Regions from separate parts of the Reinekea marina genome, predicted to be linked through region 1. Evidence: riboswitches for the same ligand, from Rfam matches in the RefSeq annotation. Region 1 holds a riboswitch; the other holds the start of a gene.
What was found. A riboswitch is a leader RNA that binds a small molecule or an ion and turns the genes downstream of it on or off. The one in region 1 is predicted to bind thiamine pyrophosphate.
Positions count from the first base shown of each region.

Region 1 (9,741 bases):
TCCGTTAGTAGGGGCTAACATGCCAAACAATAACCCAAACGGAATTGCCGCAACAACCATAGGTAATGAGTCGATAGCGCCTTTTAAAAAGCCACGACGAAAAGTATTCGACTTGCTCAAGAAAAGTGAGCCTTTTTCGCGGCTAACGTTTCTTTCCAATCACGTATAGCTTCTGTTTCTGAAGGGGATTGGCATTGCTGCCCAAAAGACTCAAAGACAGCATCGTAAGGCAGTACTTTACCTTTCTGGAGAATCGCCATTCTGGCGTGACCAACAGCAAAAAGCTTTCCTTTACTGTAAAAGCGCTGTTCAAAATAACCATATTTTTCATCCCAGCTCATCAGCTCTACTTCCAGTTTCACTTTGCTAAAGGGCGTAAACTCACGAATATACGTCAATTCTTGGGCATTTAGGACTGCGCGGTAACCACCCTTAAAAAAGCGCCACAAAAAACCGTTGTTTCGCAGCCAGCCCATTCGACCTAGATCGCCAAACGAAAAGTATCGTGCGGCTGTTAGATGAATATTGACATCCATATCGTGGGGCCAAACTCGGAAATTGGTTTCCACCGTTGCCAGAGGATCAAATTTTGGCTTGGTTATGATTGATTTAAGAGAGAATAAGAACAGACGACCATATAGATTCATTGTGATACCAAAGGATATAAAACTTCGTCATTGTAACCCGTAAGAAGGGTAATCAGTCCAGTCCATTCTAAATCTAGAGCCCTATCACCACTGTCGATTATTAATGGTCGACCCTCTAATGATCTTAATTTTGCCTTGGTGCCAATCACAATTACATTTGCCTTACCGACTGTTTTTAACACTTTGGGGCTAAATTGATGGTTTCCACGCCCAAAAATATGACCTTGCCCACCAATAATACTGATGACAAGTTTCACCTTGTGGGTTTTTAGTATTGCTAATATATCTTGCTCAGTACAATCGGCTTTTAAGAGTGTTCTATTTAATACAGCATCTACCCCAAGCAGAGTATTGCTTACACCAACTTGTTGCATCAAAAAGTCGATCGTTTTTCCACTGCCCATTAAATAAACGACTTCTGATTCGCTGGTTTCATCTAACCATTCAGCAATATCGTTTAATACTAGGTCTTCTTGCTCGATCCCACCCACTTTAACATGTTGCATAAATTGCGCGCTGACCGGCACCTTCATCTCGCCGTAGTATTTTGAGGCCACTCGATTCTCTCTGAAGGCATCTTCATCAATGTCTCGAACTTCTTCTAAGCGTAAATCCGTTAAATGACCTTGAACTAGCCCAGCCATCACCTCGCCCGCGGCATGCGGTGTTACAGCGAAAACACCAGAGTGAATTTTCACTCCAGCTGGAATACCAATAACTGGTATGTGATCTTGAACAACCGAACACACATCACGCGCGGTTCCATCACCGCCGGCAAAGACAATAATATCGACGCCACAGCTAACAAGCCACGCCACTATATTTCGAGTATCTTGAGATTCGGTTTGATCGGGAAGTTCCTCAGGATATAAAGACAAGGGCTCTATATCGTACTGCTTAAGAATAGAGCCTCCAAGGTCACCTTGAGCGCTGAACCAGCTATGGGTTTGATGATTACTCTGTGCTAAAAATGTCTCGATCATAACACTGGCTTTTGCCATCGCTTTTTGAGTTGCACCGAGCTTAATGGCTTGCTCTCGAATGGTTTTTCCATCGCTGCCTTTTAACGCAACCGAACCACCGATACCGGACCAAGGGTTCACAATGAAACCTATTTTCATACCTATACAAACCTTACTTTGTTCTACTTTATAATGACGAGAACGCCCAATGGCTAGCCGACAGCCCCTCTAATTGAAACTGCGCTACATGCTCTACCTCACTTAAGTGGTGAGTCACCATAATAATGGTCGCACCTTGTTCTCGTTGCAACTCCAGCACCCATTTCAATCCATCTTGTCGCAATTCTGGGTCTAGCGATGCAAAGGGCTCATCAAGCAATAACACCGGCTTATTTTGAAGAAATACACGAGCAAGAGCAACGCGCTGCTGCTGCCCGCCAGATAAGCTAGAGGCTCGTTTAGAAAGCTGGTCTAATATGCCAAAGCGTCTGGCCGCACTTTCCAGTAGTTGATACTGCTCGCTTTTCAACTTGCCATTGGCGCTTAGCCCAAAAGATAAATTTCGTTCCACGCTCAAATGATCAAAAACATTATCTTTTTGGAACAACATCCCAAAAGGTTGCAAGCCGGTTGCTTCAATATTGCACTCCTTGCCCTTCCATCTTACGGTGCCAGTCTGCCGACGTTGCATTCCGATTAAAGATTTTAAAAGAGTAGATTTTCCTATACCACTGGAACCAGTCACGGCTAAAAAGCTTCCTTCGGGTAACTTAAAATTCCAACGAAAGCCCAAATTAGCGAGAGTAACTTGAAGGTTTTCAACGTCTAGCATGTTTTTCCTCACTGAACCATTCACCAAACATCAATATGGCTAAGCTTATGAACAGTAACAAGGCCGATAATTGAGAGGCAAAAACCATTTGATAACTTCCCATTGCCTGATAAATCAATATCGGCAAGGTAATAAATTGTGCCGACCCGACAAGCGCTGCGACGCCAAGATCTCCAACACTTAATACCATTGAAAGCGCAAAAGCCCACGGCAAACTTGATTTTAGAATGGGCCAATAAATATATTTGACGACGGTCACTTCTGAGAGCGAAAGAGTGCGAACTAGAGGCTGATAACGCTCCTTAGCGATTCGAAAACGTGAGTGGATTGGATTCGAAATAAACGGCAACGCCATCAGTGCATTCATCCATATGATCAATGGCCAAGTTATGTCATAGGCCACACCAAACTTCATAGCCAACAGAAATAAACCCGTCAATATAACCATAGTGGGTATCAACAAAACACCGAAATCCAACACTCGGTTCACTTTCGTATCTTGGCTTTCGCAACGAGCTAATGCAAGCACGACGGCCGCCACCGCACTTAGAAAGGCGATAACGAGGCTATTTGAAATGGCGGCTAAAAGTTGATTAGGCCATTCAAATGGCTGACTAACAGAATGTAAAGCTAGGCTAACCAGGGGAGCACCCAACACAATGGCAAGGAAGCCTAAGGCAATGCATTGCACCATATTTGGCCAGTCCGCGGCTGATGGCTCAGAGCGAGAAAATTCAAAACTAAATTCTTTTCGGCGACCTAATGTAAGCATCATGATAACGGCAAAAACACCATGCACCAATGCATAAATTGCGGCACCTTTAGGGTCAAAATCAAATTTCAACGCTTGATAGATTGCCACTTCCAAATTGGTATTGGCAGGTCCTCCGCCTAAGGTAAGTACAATAGTAAAACTACTAAAGCAAAATAAAAACACGATTACAAACACAGGTTTTAAGGCCGACAAGATAACTGGCCACTGCAATACTTTAAACTGTTGAAACGGGCTCATACCAATGCTTTGCGCAAGCAGCTTGTGCTCAAGGGATATACGATCCAAACGTTGCCAAAATATTCTTAACGCATAAGGTAAATTTAGCATTACATGTGCCAATACAATGCCGACAATACTGAATATAGGTACCCAATTGCCATAAAATGAAATAACCGATAACACAATTGTCAGTACTGGCATAATAAAAAATAGGTTTAATAAAGCTTTGATGATCCAATTAAAACGAAACGTTTTTGAAGAAAGGATTAACGCAAAAGGGATGGCAAATAAGACAGAAATAAAGGCTGATAAAAAGGCTTGAACGAGTGAAAATTGAATAATACGTAGCATCCAAGCATCAAAATATGAAGCTAAAGGATAGCCTTGACCAGGGTGTAAAAATAGCCCTATACAGGCAAAGACCAGAGTAGCCAGCATCAACCACATGGCTACTCGGTTGGCGTTCAAAAGAAAGCGATTACTGACTCGCGGCATTACGCCACTCTTTAACCCAATCTCTTCGATTAGCTAACACTTCTTCACTGCTAAAGTACAAAGAAGACGGGCTAAATAACTGATCAAATGCTTCTGGTTTCTCTGCACTTTCTAGCACTGGCCACATCCAGTTTGTTCCTGCAAAAACATCTTGCGCTGGTTTTGTCACTAGAAAACTCAAAAACTCACGCGCCAGCTCTATATTTGCACTGGATTCTAACGCCGCCGCTACTTCAATTTGCGTGTAGTGACCTTCTGAGAACTGTGCGGCCTGATACTTGTCCGTATCATCCCAAGTCATGTGGTATGCGGGTGACGTGACATAACTTAACACCATGTCACTTTGCCCTTCTAAAAACAACGCATAGGCTTCACTCCAGCCTGGAGTAACGGTCACCGCTTTCGCCTGCAGTTGTTGCCATGCTTCATTGGCTTTCTCACCATAAACCGATTTCATCCAGAGCATCAAGCCTTGACCAGGAGTACTTATTCGAGGGTCTTGATAAATAATACTTACTTTGCTTTCTTCTACCAGTTCCTTAAGTGAGCTCGGTACGTTTTTAAGCTTAGTTTGATCATAAACAAACGCAAAATGCCCGTAATCATAAGGTACAAATTTTGAGTCGCTCCACTCATAAGGCAAGCTTAATTTTGAAAGATCAACTCCAGAATCTGCAATTAAACCTAAGGCTTTAGCTTCGGCTACCAAGGCATCATCTATGCCCAAAATTATATCGGCCTGGCTTTGCTTCCCTTCAAGCTTTAAGCGATTTAGCAATGCAACACCATCTTCTAAGCCAACAAAGTCAACATTGCAATTGCACTGGGCTTCAAAGGCTTTTTCTAATGCTGGACCTGGGCCCCATTCACTGGTAAATGACTCATAGGTATATACAGTCAAATTACTTTCAGTTGAAAACACTGAAGCACTGGCTGCTAATACTAAGCTTGAAAATAATGTGGTTTTATTCATGTATTCGTAATCCTGTATCAATAATCATTGACACCAGCGTATCTAAGAATAGATGAGGGAGAGTTGCACAGACGATTTCATTAATTGAAGTCTTTGCTCCCTACGCCAGTACAAACTGGTTCAGGTTCAACGGGTTTTTCTCAGCACATTGCAATTGATTTGCTTGGCACCCCGGCAAGAACGAGGCATAGTTTACAGACTTTTTAATGAAAACCTAGAGCCATTGATGTTACTGGATCATATTTTAAGAGAATTAACAGACCTATTCACTGAGAACGTCAGTATAAAGCGCCTAGAAAGCAGTTTAACAAATCGCCTATATCAACTTGAATCGCCAAATGGGCTATTTGCTGTAAGGATTAACTCATCTAAAGCCAAAAACCTAGGTATTGATAGAGATCGAGAAATTGCTATTTTACAACACTTACAAAGTGTTTCTTGGTGCTTGCACCCTGAATTGGCCACTGCAGATTACCTTGTTACACCTTGGGTATCAGCTTTACCCCTCTCTGTTGAGAACGACGTTGACTGTTTATTAAATCTTTTAAAACAAGTTCATCACTGTGATATTACGGCATTAACCGCTCCCCCCTTAGATATCACATTACAAATAGCGCGCTTGCAAAAACAGTCTACGGCCTTGTCAAACGAATTTTCGTCGACTTTAAAGGACTATACTCAAGCTTATCAATTGCCTGAAACATTGGTCCTTTGTCATCACGACTGGCATGTTGGGAACCTATATAAAAACAACACTGGCCTACTTCTGAACGATTGGGAATATGCGGCTCCAGGAGACCCATTAGTCGACATTGCCTGCTTTATTCTAGGATTTAACTTAGATTTAGAGCAAAGATCTTATTGCCTTAACAAGCTTGGTATATCTTATGAACAACTCCAACCTTTGCTTCCACTTGTCGAAGCGATGTCTATACTCTGGTACCAAGTAAGGTTTCCAAAAAATAGTACAGTTCAAAAACAGCAAGAATTCGTTAATAAATGGACAATAGCCTAAAGCTGGGGGTTTAATATGTGTGGATATATTTATAACGTTACAGATTACCCACTTTTATTGCCCCTTTTTGAAATAGCTGGTTACCAGCCTGACGAAATTTCTGACGTTATTCGCCACCCGCATCTTCGCCCTACCGATAAAGTTCTGACCATGGTGCCTTCTAAAGCTGGTCCAAAATTAATGGGCTCTACTTGGTGGCTAGCGACACACCCCGATGGTTCGGTTAATTCAAAAATCACAAGCTTTAATTCTAAAAGCAGCAAGGTGGGTAAATCACCACTTCATGTACAAAAACCACGCAGTGTTAAGAGTATTGTTATCGGCTCTGGTTTTTGCGAGTGGCAGCCTATTTATAAGGGCGAGCTAAAATATTCAGATTGCATAAGTATGGGCTTAGACTCAAAAAAAATGCAACCGACTCGAAAAGTGCAACACTTAATTGAGCCTGCGACAGAGGGGCTGATGCTTTTTGGCGCAGTCTCAAAATTAAGACTTGATCAACACGGAAACCCTCAAGTAAACACTTCTATTATTACTTTACCACCTCATAATGAATTTTTAGACATCCATGCAAAATCATTTCCGCTTATTCTAAGACCCAGTGAAATACTCGACTGGATCGATCCGAATAAGCCCTTTTCTGACTTTGAACCCTTATTAACCATGGATGCTTGTCGAGATACCTTTCGTGTATCCAAAGTCTCATCCGATCTTACTGACAAAGTACCAGTACAGACATTGGGACTTACTTCTAATAAATATTAAGGCGCGTTATTAAACTTTCGGTGACTAAATTGGCAGTGACTTTGTTGTCATGTATGGTATCGGGAATAACTGATTCAATCTGTTTAGGAAAGCTATGTTAGATTCACCTACCACTCGGTTTTTAATCTCCTGCGCGTCTATCGTCATTATCATTGCGGGCGTTAAAATCGCACAACCCATCATAGTTCCAGTTTTAATTGCCTTCTTCTTGGCATTGCTTACTAACCCTGGCGTAGCTTTATTAAGGCGCTTGCGCGTACCTTTGGGGCTATCTATCACCTTAATGGTCGGACTAGTTTTTACCTTTTTCTACGGCGTTGGCTCTATAGTTGCTGCGTCGAGCGGTGATTTCATCAATAACTTTCCGACCTATACTGTTCAGGTTGAAAAGTGGCTAACCACCTTACGAGAATCAGCGCCATGGATCACCAATGATGTTCAGCAATACATTGAAGAGCTACGACCTACAGAAAGGCTGCTAAGTTTTGCTGGTACATTGTTCTCAAGCATTGGTAGTTTTCTCACGGCCATCGTTTTAGTTTTATTTACCCTTATCTTTTCACTTTATGAAGCACAAAGTGCTGCCAAAAAAGTTACTTTCGCCCTAGGCGATGATTTAACCATTAATTATGTAAAACGTTTTTCTAAACTTGTTCAGCGCTACCTGTTAATCAAAACGTTAATAAGTATTGCTACCGGTTTAATCGTCGGAATATTCCTGTGGTTATTAGGCGTTGATTACCCGGTTATTTGGGGAACGTTAGCGTTTCTAATGAATTTCGTCCCCAACATTGGTTCTATGCTCGCCGCCATTCCACCAGTCTTACTCGCCAGCATCCAGCTAGGACTACCTGGGTTTTTAATCTCCTTAACAGGCTTTGTCGGAATCAACATGGTCATTGGCAACTTCATTGAGCCAAAATTAATGGGCCGTACCCTAGATATATCCCCTCTAATTGTATTTCTCTCACTAGTCTTTTGGGGTTGGATACTAGGGCCCGTAGGCATGCTACTAGCAATTCCTCTAACAGTAGTTATTAAGATTGGCCTAGAAATCCATCCTGACACTCAATGGGCAGCAAAACTCCTAAGCCAATAGATCTGTGGGTGTGTAACCAAAAGGGTTACCTCAGGTGCCATTGGTCGGCTTTTGAATACTGCGGCTTGGTGTTTTCGGAGGCGGTGGTCGGCTTGAATAACTACTGCGTTTCCTATGGTGCCAGTGGTCGGCCTTTGAGTTCTGCTGCTTGTTGCTTTCGGAGGCGGTGGTCGCCTTGAAGGTGTGGATGGCTTGAGCGGTCGCTGTTCGCGCATCCTGCGCCGCTTAGCTTCGCCATCCATGGCTCAGATACCCACTCAACCCACCCACACCCTCAAGGCTTAATAGGTTGCCACTTTCATATCCAATGTTGCGTAGGAAATGAGATGGACCCGTCCCACTTGTGCCATGATTAAGTTGCAAAACTCTAATCAGGTACGGCATCCAGCAGGAGGATCCATCATGCAAAATACTAACATTATCGGTCTTGATTTGGCGAAGTCTGTTTTTCAATTGTCTGTGTTAGATCATCGCGGCAATGAGATTAAAAAGAAGCAGCTCAAGCGTGCTCAAGTGTTGCCTTTTCTTGCGAAGCAGCCAACATCTGTCGTCGCTATGGAAGCTTGCAGCGGATCCCATTACTGGGCTAGGCAGTTGGCTAAGCTCGGTCACACCGTTAAAGTTATACACCCTCGTTACGTTAAACCCTTCGTTCAGGTGAACAAAAATGACACCAGGGATGCTCTTGGCATCGCTGAAGCAGCGAGTCGACCAACCATGCCGACCGTTGCTGTAAAAAATGTTGAGCAACAAGATCTTCAGGCGTTGCATCGTGTTCGGGAGCGTATAGTGAAAGAGCGTGTTGCCGTAGGCAATGAGCTCCGAGGTCTGTTGGCTGAATATGGAGTCATTCTTCCTAAGGGTGCAAATGCTATCCGTGAGCAGGTGTTATTGGTGTTAGAGGATGGAACGAATGAGCTCAGCGTTCGAGGTCGGCGAATGATAGCCGACCTCAGGCAGCAGTGGTTGCAACGCGAACAGCAAGAGCAGCAATACGCCAAAGAAATCGCGCAGATCGCCAACTCAAATGAAACCTGTAAGCGTCTTCAAAGCATACCGGGTATCGGTCCAATCATCTCAACGCTTCTCTACAGTCACATTGGCAAGGCTGCATCGTTTGCCAGTGGTCGCCATGTCAGTGCTTCACTGGGGTTGGTTCCCAGACAGCACTCCAGCGGAGGGAAAGATGTCTTGCTTGGCATTAGTAAACAAGGCAATAAACAGATCCGTAAGATGCTGGTGCATGGCGCGAGGTCGGCTTATAAATCCTTGCAGCGGCAGGAAAAAGACAGTGCTCTAAAGCAATGGGTGATGAAGCACGAAGGGAAAAAGCATCCCAATGTCATCATCGTGGCACTCGCGAATAAGCTCGCCAGAATCAGTTGGGCACTGATGAAAAATGGTTCGGTATACCACTCTTAAGTCAAAAGAGAAAAAGAACCAGCAAGGTAAGTTAGAAGTTATAAATCAGATTAACCTAGAGGTTGCGCAGACCCTTAAGACACAAAAGATAAGATCGACTTACTGAACCCTTGAGAGCGCTTTGGCTCAAAGAAGCCGCGTAGGAGATCAGGACAGTAAGAGCACAACTCATAATGGCTCAGGACAGAAGGCGACGGCCGTCCTAAATAAGAAGCCGAATATAAGCGTGCAATCTCAATCTAATGTAAAATAAGTGGCTTGCAACAACGGACGGGTCCATATAAGCGATCGAAGCCTGCGGAGACGCGATGTTTTAAGGTGGTACAAATCAACAGTTTCACCAACGGTTTTTGTCTCACTTGAAGCTTGCAGCTATAAACTTGAAGCTCAAAAAATCATCTCTCCACTACGCTCCGAAGATTCCTACAAGTTATTTGGTGCATATACCTTGTTTCTCAGCTGACCCAAGCCGTGGTGGCTGTGTGGTTGACCTCGGGTATGTGAGCCATGGATGGCGAACTTAAGCGTACAAGGACG
Region 1 is NZ_JAUFQI010000001.1:1,429,208-1,438,948, reverse strand. Features, by position in the region: gene QWZ13_RS07560 (AzlC family ABC transporter permease) at 1-159, opposite strand, end outside; gene QWZ13_RS07555 (thioesterase family protein) at 117-647, opposite strand; gene QWZ13_RS07550 (ATP-NAD kinase family protein) at 644-1,768, opposite strand; gene QWZ13_RS07545 (ATP-binding cassette domain-containing protein) at 1,797-2,441, opposite strand; gene QWZ13_RS07540 (ABC transporter permease family protein) at 2,428-3,930, opposite strand; gene thiB (thiamine ABC transporter substrate binding subunit) at 3,914-4,924, opposite strand; TPP riboswitch at 4,984-5,087, opposite strand; gene QWZ13_RS07530 (phosphotransferase) at 5,052-5,918, shown strand; gene QWZ13_RS07525 (SOS response-associated peptidase family protein) at 5,934-6,683, shown strand; gene QWZ13_RS07520 (AI-2E family transporter) at 6,778-7,782, shown strand; gene QWZ13_RS07515 (hypothetical protein) at 7,752-7,997, opposite strand; gene QWZ13_RS07510 (hypothetical protein) at 8,008-8,190, opposite strand; gene QWZ13_RS07505 (IS110 family RNA-guided transposase) at 8,185-9,204, shown strand; gene QWZ13_RS07500 (hypothetical protein) at 9,182-9,310, shown strand; gene QWZ13_RS07495 (hypothetical protein) at 9,326-9,457, shown strand; gene QWZ13_RS07490 (hypothetical protein) at 9,458-9,667, shown strand.

Region 2 (9,741 bases), 1.1 Mb from region 1:
TGTTTTAAAGACGGCAAAAGCTTATATGGTCGATATTGGGGGTGTATTGAAGAGTTTAATAATCTGCATTTTGAAACGTGCTATTACCAAGGCATTGAGTATTGTATCGCCAATAATCTTCAGCATTTTGATCCTGGTACGCAAGGTGAACACAAACTGGCGCGAGGTTTTGAGCCGAAAATCACACGATCGTTTCATTGGTTAGCTCATGAAGGATTCATGGAAGCCGCCCAAGCGTTTTGCAAGCAAGATCAAAGCCATACACACTTGTATTTCCAACAAACAACACAATCATTGCCATTTAAACAACCTAATAAGGACAACTTATGAAGTTTTTGCACTCAATGGTTCGAGTGACTGATTTAGATGCCTCAATTCACTTTTACTGTGACTTACTCGGTCTCAAAGAAATAAAGCGCAACGACTACCCAAAGGGAAAGTTTACGCTGGTATACCTTGCGACCGCACCTGGCGAGCCAGAAGTAGAGCTGACCTATAATTGGGACAGCGATGAAGTGTACAAAGGTGATCGTAACTTTGGCCACCTGGCGTTTGAAGTCGATAACATTTATGACCTCTGCCAACACCTAATGGACAACGGCGTGACCATCAATCGCCCGCCGCGTGATGGGCATATGGCCTTTGTACGAAGTCCAGACGGAATCTCTATAGAGCTGTTACAAAAAGGCGATAGCTTACCTCCTCAAGCGCCATGGCAAGATATGCCTAACGTTGGTGAGTGGTAACTCACCTTAACGACCCGAAGGCTTCTAACTTTGGGTCGTTGCCTATACAATTGCGCATTCGTTTGTAACTTGTTTAAAAGGAACGCTCAATGCGCGCAAGTCGATATCTTTCTGCGACGGTTAAAGAATCTCCAGCTGATGCCGTAATTATCAGCCATCAATTGATGTTACGTGCTGGTTTAGTCCGTAAATTAGCCTCTGGTTTATATACTTGGCTACCCACGGGCTTAAAAGTTTTACATAAAATTGAAACCATCGTACGTGAAGAGCTTGATCGCGCTGGCGCTCTAGAAGTCTTAATGCCCACGGTACAACCGGCGGAGCTTTGGCATGAAACGGGCCGTTTCGATGCTATGGGTGGCCAGATGCTCAAAATGAAAGATCGCCATGATCGTGATTTTGTCTATGGCCCTACGCACGAAGAAGTGATCACCGACATCGCTCGTAATGAATTATCCAGTTACAAGCAACTTCCAATGAATTTCTATCAAATTCAAAATAAATTCCGGGATGAGTTTCGCCCGCGTTTCGGTGTTATGCGCTCACGTGAATTTATCATGAAAGATGGCTATTCATTCCATGTGGATCAAGAGTGTTTGAATAAAGAATACGACAACATGTACCAAGCCTATTGCCGTATTTTTGACCGATTAGGGTTAGAGTATCGCCCTGTGTTGGCCGATTCAGGTGATATGGGTGGCGATGCATCTCATGAATTCCAAGTGTTGGCTGATTCAGGTGAAGATTACATTGCTTATTCTGATAGCAGTGACTTTGCCGCAAACGTAGAACGGGCCGAAGCGGTTATGCCAGCTGGCGAACGAGCTGCGCCAAGTGCAGAAATGACGCTGACCGACACGCCAAATGCAAAAACCATTGCAGATTTGGTTGAGCAATTTAACCTGCCAATCGAAAAAACCATCAAAACATTGATCGTTGAAGCCAGCGAAGACTCTGAACATGATTTAATTGCACTTATTGTGCGTGGCGATCACGAGCTCAATGAAATTAAAGCTGAAAAACTAGAGGGTGTTAAATCGCCACTAGAAATGGCCCCTGAAGAGAAAATTCGCGACGTCATCGGTGCAAGCCCTGGCTCACTTGGTCCTGTAAATTTACCAATTCCATTTATTGTTGACCGTGCTGTCACACTATTATCTGATTTTGGTGCCGGTGCGAATATCGACGGTCAACATTTCTTCAATGTAAACTGGGACCGAGATGTCAGTTACAGCCGAGTTGAAGACATTCGCAACATTGTTGAAGGCGACCCAAGCCCATGCGGTAATGGCACCTTAAAAATACTAAAAGGTGTTGAAGTAGGTCATATTTTCCAGCTCGGCGATAAGTACACCAAAGCGTTAAAGGCCGATGTACTCGATCAAAACGGAAAAGCTAAAACCATGTTGATGGGTTGTTATGGTATCGGTATTACTCGTATTGTCGCTGCCGCTATTGAGCAAAACCATGATGACAAAGGCATTATTTGGCCAGATGCTATCGCGCCTTTCCAAGTGGGTATCGTGCCACTGAATGCGCATAAATCTCCTGAAGTTATGGAAGTTGCTGAAAAACTCTACACGCAGCTACAAGAACTTGGCTTTGAAGTGTTATTGGACGATCGTGACAAAAAGACCAGCCCAGGTGTGAAATTCGCCGATATGGAACTCATTGGTATTCCGCACCGGATTGTCGTCAGTGACCGTGGCCTTGCCGATGGTCTAGTAGAATATAAAGCCAGAAAAGACGCAGACAAGTCTGAAGTTAAACTGGATGAAATCATCGCGTTAATACAGTCTCAGACAAACCGCTAAACAACGCGCTAGTCGCTAATAAGAGTTTATGGGTCGCACGCCCATAAACTCATCTTTTCGTCTTATACCCCTGCCCTAGAGCCTTCAGTTCGTTAAAAGTCTGTTTTACACTCGATCCAATAAAGTCTACTATTTCAGTAACACCTGAACGCTTTCAGGTCGGTATTATAAAAAAAGGATACACATTATGAGCAACAACGCGATTACAGTAGCCGATTGTATGGTTCCGGCACGTTTAACCGTCACGCCACAAACGACCATTCGAAAAGCCGTGGAAGAGATGTTAAGAACGCAGCTCATTAGTGCGCCAGTCGTCGATGAAAAAGGAATGGTGTGCGGTTATATTTCAGAGCAAGATTGCTTACGCCACATGATCAGCGGCAGTTATTACAACGAAGAGAGCGGCTTAGTCAGTGATGTTATGCAGCATGAAGTGCTGTTTGCTGAGTCATCGATGGATATCATTGATTTAGCTCACCTAATGTGCGGCGCTAAACCTAAAAAGTACCCAGTTTGCGAAGACGGCAAACTCGTTGGTGTCATTACGCGTTCACACATTATGAAAGCATTACTGGAATCGACCGAAGACTAATCTCAGCGCTCCGCTTTTCTTTTAGCGACATTTTAATAGGAATGAATCGCGGAGCAGTATCAACTCGTAATCGACTCGAATATCATTAGAATACAGATTGTTTATCTATTCTTGGAGTTTGACGTCGATGCTACCTCGTTTGCACCAGCTTACTGCTGTACAAAAAACATACTTAGATTATTTAGATGCAGCAAAAAACGCGGGCTTTAGCGGCGACTTAAACCCCGATTACGCACACCGAACGGTTCTCTCCACCGACAACTCCATTTATCAGGTCTTGCCTCAGGCCGTCGTTTTTCCGAAATCAACCGCCGACATACAAACTTTATTGACGCTTATAGCGGAACCCCAGTGGCAACACATTGTTCTTTCGCCTAGAGGGGGTGGTACGGGCACCAATGGTCAATCTCTCACCGATGGCATCGTGGTAGATTTATCTAAACACATGAACTCTATTTTAGAAATAAATGCCGAACAAGGTTGGGCGCGCGTCCAAACCGGAGTCGTTAAAGACCAGCTGAATAAAGCACTGAAAGCGCACAACTTATTTTTCGCTCCAGAACTTTCCACCAGTAACCGCGCCACCATCGGCGGCATGATCAATACTGATGCCAGCGGTCAAGGCTCTGTAATGTACGGAAAAACGCGTGACCACGTTTTAGAATTAACCACAGCATTGGTGGGTGGCGATGTTATTCAAACTCAGTCCATCGAAAAACGTAAGCGCCCTCAAACTGGCACAATCGCCAACCTTTACACAGTTGCCGAAGACATTGCTTCTCGTAGAAAAGATGACATAGCCAAAAAATTTCCGCCTTTAAACCGTTGTTTAACGGGCTATGACTTAGCTCACATAGAGGAAAACGAAGACCGTATTAATTTAAACAACCTGTTATGTGGCTCTGAAGGCACCTTGGGTTTTATCACCGAAGCCAAAATAAATGTACTGCCGATCCCAAAATTCGCCGCACTGGTCAATGTGTTTTACAGCAGCTTCGAATCATCTCTGCGCGATGCGCAAGCCCTGATGCAGGCAACGCCAACTTCCATAGAAACCATAGACAGTACGGTATTGAATTTAGCGCGAGAGGACACCAGTTGGTCTACTGTTGCCGACTACTTCGACGCCAATGAAGCTCTTGTTGATGGTATAAATTTGGTGGAATACACCGCCAATTCCGAAGCCGAATTGGAACAAGGCGTCGCAAGACTGACACAACTTTTAGACCAACCTTCGGCAACCGCCGTTGGTTATTCTATTGCTTGGGGTGATGACGCGGTCAAGAAAATCTGGGCAATGCGTAAAAAGGCCGTCGGCTTGTTAGGAAACGCAAAAGGCGAAGCGCGCCCGGTGCCTTTTGTTGAAGATACTGCGGTTCCGCCTGAAAATTTAGCCGATTTTATTATGGAATTCAGAGCGGTACTCGATGCAAATAATTTGCGATATGGCATGTTCGGCCACGTAGACGCCGGTGTTTTACACGTGCGTCCTGCGCTTGATTTAAAAGATAAACAACAAGAATTAGAAATTAGAAAAATCACCGACCAAGTAGTCGAGTTAGTAAAGAAATACAACGGTTTATTGTGGGGGGAGCATGGCAAAGGAGTTCGTTCAGAGTTTGCCCCGAAATTTTTCGGCGATCTTTACCCTGAACTACAATTAATTAAGCGCACCTTTGATCCACGTAACCAATTGAACCCGGGTAAAATTGCCACACATGAAGCGGGTATCGAACTATTAAAAATAGATGAAGTCCCTACCAGAGGGTCATTAGATCGCACGATTCCAAGCCAAAGTTGGCATCACTTTAAAGAAGGTATGTACTGCAACGGTAACGGCGCATGCTATAACTTTGATCCAAACGATGCCATGTGCCCATCTTGGAAAGTAACTCGAGACCGACGGTTCTCTCCAAAAGGTCGGGCGTCTTTAGTGCGTGAATGGACTCGATTGCTAGGGAATCAAGGGCTTGATACCGAACAACTGGCAAAAAAGGAACAGCTAAAACTCCCACTCTGGCATTTTATACCTAGAGCATGGAACAGTTTTTCGAAAAAGCGCGGCCAATATGATTTTAGTCATGAAGTTGCCGAGTCAATGGACGCTTGTTTGGCGTGTAAATCTTGTACGGGCCAATGCCCAATCAAAGTTGATGTACCCGAGTTCCGGTCTAAATTTTTTCAAATATACTACAGCCGATACTTACGACCGTTAAAAGACTACGTTGTTGGATTGCTCGAATTTATGATCCCGGTCATTTCTAAACAACCGGTCAAGAGTATTTATAACGGGTTAATGCGTAATAAATGGATTACTCGTTTATTGCAAAATGTTGTCGGCATGGTAGATAGCCCACAATTGCACACGTTGAATTTACGAAAAGAATTGCGAAAACGAAAAGTATTGTTCGCCGATGCGAGTATGCTGTCGGCATTGAGCTTGGTTGAGAAAAATAAATCAGTGGTAATCGTTCAAGATGCCTTCACCAGTTACTTTGAAACCAACATGGTATTAGACTGCATCGACTTACTCCAAACCTTGGGTTTCCGTGTTTGGATGATGCCCTACCATGCCAATGGTAAACCTTTACATGTTCATGGCTTTTTGCACACATTCAAGTGGGTTGCAAACCGCAATCAACGTAAACTATCGAACATTGCTCACAGTGGCGTTCCAATGATCGGAATGGATCCTGCTATGACGTTGGCATACCGTTCAGAATATGCCAAATACGTCGATGCGGCAATGCCAACCGTTTTACTCATTCAAGAATTTTTAGCGCAACACCTGAGTGTACTGGAAGAAAATCGCACGCAGTTTAAACCCAATAAAGCTACGATGCTTGGGCATTGCACTGAAAAAACTAATGCACCCGCCTCTTCTGCTCAATGGGTTGCGGTATTTGACCAACTCAATCAACGCCTAATTCAGAAACCTGTTGGTTGTTGTGGCATGGCTGGCACCTTTGGTCATGAAACCAAAAACAAAAAAAATTCGATTGGTATTTATGATCTTTCTTGGCGAGAAGTTGTTGCAAATGAATCGATTGAAACACTCGTAGCGACTGGCTATTCGTGCCGAAGCCAAGTAAAACGGGTGGATCAAAAATCCATTCTTCATCCGGTTCAGTTTTTATTGAAACAAAAAATATAGCTTGCACCGTTTAGATTATTATCGTTATAATTTTTTAAAACGTCTTGTCGGAGTGCCCTTTTAAGGGGCTGAGACTGCATTGCAGAATTCGCGGAACCTGATCCAGTTAATACTGGCGTAGGAATCAAGATAGTACGCTTGAGTGTATACTTTTACATTGCGTTCGATTTTATTGTGCCATGTTTTTGGCGCTTCCCATTCGACAGACATTCACAAACGAACTGTGGTGATGCTATGTCGAATAACAATTCTCAATCGGTAAACTTTTCTGAAACTTTTTTAAACCAACTTAATGGTCAACCCTTTCCTGCATCAGAGAAAGTGTTTCTAAATGGGTCTGACGGCATTCAAGTACCGATGCGAAAGATCAGTCAAAGTGATACGTTGCTAGAATCGGCACAGGGTAAAATTAGCTATGAGAGTAATGAAGATATTTATGTCTATGACACCACAGGCCCTATAACTGACAAAAATTGTTTTGTTGATATTCATCAAGGCTTGCCGTTACTTCGAAAACCCTGGATTGCCAAAAGAGATGATACGCTAGAGTTCATTGCATCGAATAATCCGGTCCCCTCGGCCAATTTTGAACCTCAAACCACTACCTGTTTACGAGCCAAAAAAGGTTCCGCCGTGACTCAAATGGCCTATGCCAAGGCCGGCATTATTACTAAAGAGATGGAATTTGTTGCAATACGTGAAAACTTAAACCGTCAAGCGTATCAATCTGAGCTTTTAAAAACACAACAGAAGGGTGAGTCTTGGGGGGCAAACATTCCTGATGAGATTACGCCTGAATTTGTGCGTAAAGAAATTGCTGAAGGGCGGGCTATTATTCCCGCAAACGTTAACCACCCAGAACTAGAACCGATGATCATCGGTAGAAACTTTTTAGTTAAAGTAAATGCCAACATTGGCAACTCACCTGTCAGTTCAAACATCGAAGACGAAGTTGAAAAATTAGTGTGGTCTACCCGCTGGGGTGCCGACACCTTAATGGATTTATCGACCGGCGATAACATTCACCAAACGCGTGAATGGATTTTACGCAATGCACCGATTCCTATTGGAACCGTACCCATTTATCAAGCTTTAGAAAAAGTAAACGGAATCGCCGAAGATTTAAGCTGGGAAGTATTGCGGGAAACCATCATTGAGCAAGCCAATCAGGGCGTGGATTATATGACACTCCACGCGGGAGTGCTATTGCGCTACATTCCAATGACCGCGAACCGATTAACCGGTATTGTCTCTCGCGGGGGTGCCATCATGGCGAAGTGGTGCTTGGCGCACCATCAAGAAAATTTTATATACAGCCACTTCGAAGAGCTATGCCAAATTTTAAAACAATACGACATTTCCATTTCTTTAGGCGATGGGTTACGCCCAGGGTCTGTATACGATGCTAATGACGAAGCACAGTTTTCAGAGTTACGTACCTTAGGAGAACTCACTAAAATTGCTTGGCAACACGATGTTCAGGTGATGATCGAAGGACCAGGCCATGTACCACTGCAAATGATTAAGGAAAACATGGATGAACAACTTCGCCATTGTTACGAAGCCCCATTCTACACCTTAGGACCTCTCACCACTGACATAGCTCCGGGCTATGATCATATGACTTCAGCCTTAGGCGCGGCCAACATAGGTTGGTATGGGTGCGCAATGTTGTGCTATGTCACCCCGAAAGAACATCTAGGCTTACCCAATAAAGAAGATGTGAAACAAGGTCTGATCGCCTACAAAATTGCAGCGCATGCCGCTGATTTAGCAAAAGGCCACCCTGGCGCACAAATACGTGACAATGCACTGTCGAAAGCCCGATTTGAATTTCGATGGGAAGATCAATTCAACCTCGCCATGGACCCAATGACCGCACGTGAATACCACGATGCAACGTTACCAAAACCTTCGGCTAAGAAAGCGCACTTTTGCTCAATGTGTGGTCCAAAATTTTGCTCAATGAAGCTCAGTCAAGATCTAAAAAGAGATCACAAAGCAGAACAAGTATCATTGAAAACAGTCACTGGTAAAGACATTCAACTCGCCGAAACTCAAACCGACGACGGGTTTAAATCCATGTCTCAGAAGTTTAAGGAGCAAGGATCGAACCTATACGTCAATGCCGAGAATGAGGAATGAAAGTAGCCGTAATTGGGGCGGGCGTTGTCGGTAGGTTAACAGCGCTCTCTTTGTTGAACCAAGGAACGCAGGTCAGTCTTTTCGAAAAATCTGAACTCACTTCCAATCACAATGCGGCCTTTGTTTCTGCCGGTATGATCAGCCCCATTTCGGAGTCGGCTCATGCACACCCTGAGGTCGTTGATTTGGGGTTTAAAAGCCTCAGCTTATGGCCAAAGATACTTCAAAGAATGGCTGAATATGACCCCTTAGGGCGAGACGTCTATTTTCGAGATGACGGCAGCTTGGTGGTAGCATCGGCTCATGAGCAGCCGGGGCTACAACAATTTCATTATGACATTAAATCAAAGCTGGCTACTCGCGACGTCGATATAAAACCTTTAACAAATGCGCAGATAAACGATATTGAACCGGATATTAAAAACAGTCATAGCGCATTTTTACTGCAACCAGAAGCTCAGCTTTGTAATCGCAGTTTTTTGACTGCTTCCACACGTGTCTTACTCGAAGAATGCCATTCGATTTCTCAGCAACAGTTAACCGTGAGCAAAATTAAAAAGCTTCAAGATTCATTTGATTATGTTGTGGATTGCCGCGGTGAAGGCGCAATCGATAAAGAAACAATTCAGCAGGATATCGGCCCACTTCGCGGTGTTCGTGGGGAGGTTATTCGAGTGCACTGCCCCGACGTGTCTTTGAATAGATTTATTCGGGTTATCCACCCGCGACATCCTATTTATATTGTGCCAAAACCAAACAGCACGTTTGTTGTCGGAGCCACAGAAGTTGAATCTAAAAGCACTCACCCCATTACGGTTCGAAGCACATTAGAACTACTCAATACGCTTTACAGCATCAACCCTGCCTTTGCTGAGGCCACAATATTAGAAAGCCACGTGGGTGTTCGAGCGGCCTACTTAGACAATGCCCCTTCTGTTCTAAAAAAAGGCAATTTAATTTCGGCTAATGGATTGTACCGACATGGGTGGTTAACCGGCCCCGCCATTTCTCAAAAAATTGTAAATCACATTCAAGAGAGTAATTGATGCAACTGACCATAAATGGAAATCCAAAGACTATTGAACATCAATTTTTGTCTGAGCTGATTCAGCATGCCAAGTTTCAATCGCCTTTTGCGGTTGCGGTAAATCATCAGTTTGTTCCGAAGCAACACTACCAAACCACAAAGCTGAACGAAGGTGATCGCATTGATGTCGTCTCACCCATACAGGGAGGATAAGGTGTCTCATTTAACCATTTATAATAATTCGTACGCATCAAGATTGATTG
Region 2 is NZ_JAUFQI010000001.1:2,560,544-2,570,284, forward strand. Features, by position in the region: gene QWZ13_RS13790 (GNAT family N-acetyltransferase) at 1-330, shown strand, start outside; gene QWZ13_RS13795 (VOC family protein) at 327-746, shown strand; gene QWZ13_RS13800 (proline--tRNA ligase) at 896-2,560, shown strand; gene QWZ13_RS13805 (CBS domain-containing protein) at 2,748-3,152, shown strand; gene ydiJ (D-2-hydroxyglutarate dehydrogenase YdiJ) at 3,280-6,306, shown strand; TPP riboswitch at 6,345-6,447, shown strand; gene thiC (phosphomethylpyrimidine synthase ThiC) at 6,541-8,451, shown strand; gene QWZ13_RS13820 (FAD-dependent oxidoreductase) at 8,448-9,497, shown strand; gene thiS (sulfur carrier protein ThiS) at 9,497-9,691, shown strand; gene QWZ13_RS13830 (thiazole synthase) at 9,663-9,741, shown strand, end outside.
Region 2: it holds a riboswitch for thiamine pyrophosphate, as region 1 does, so the genes downstream of both, thiC (phosphomethylpyrimidine synthase ThiC) here and thiB (thiamine ABC transporter substrate binding subunit) in region 1, are expected to answer to the same signal.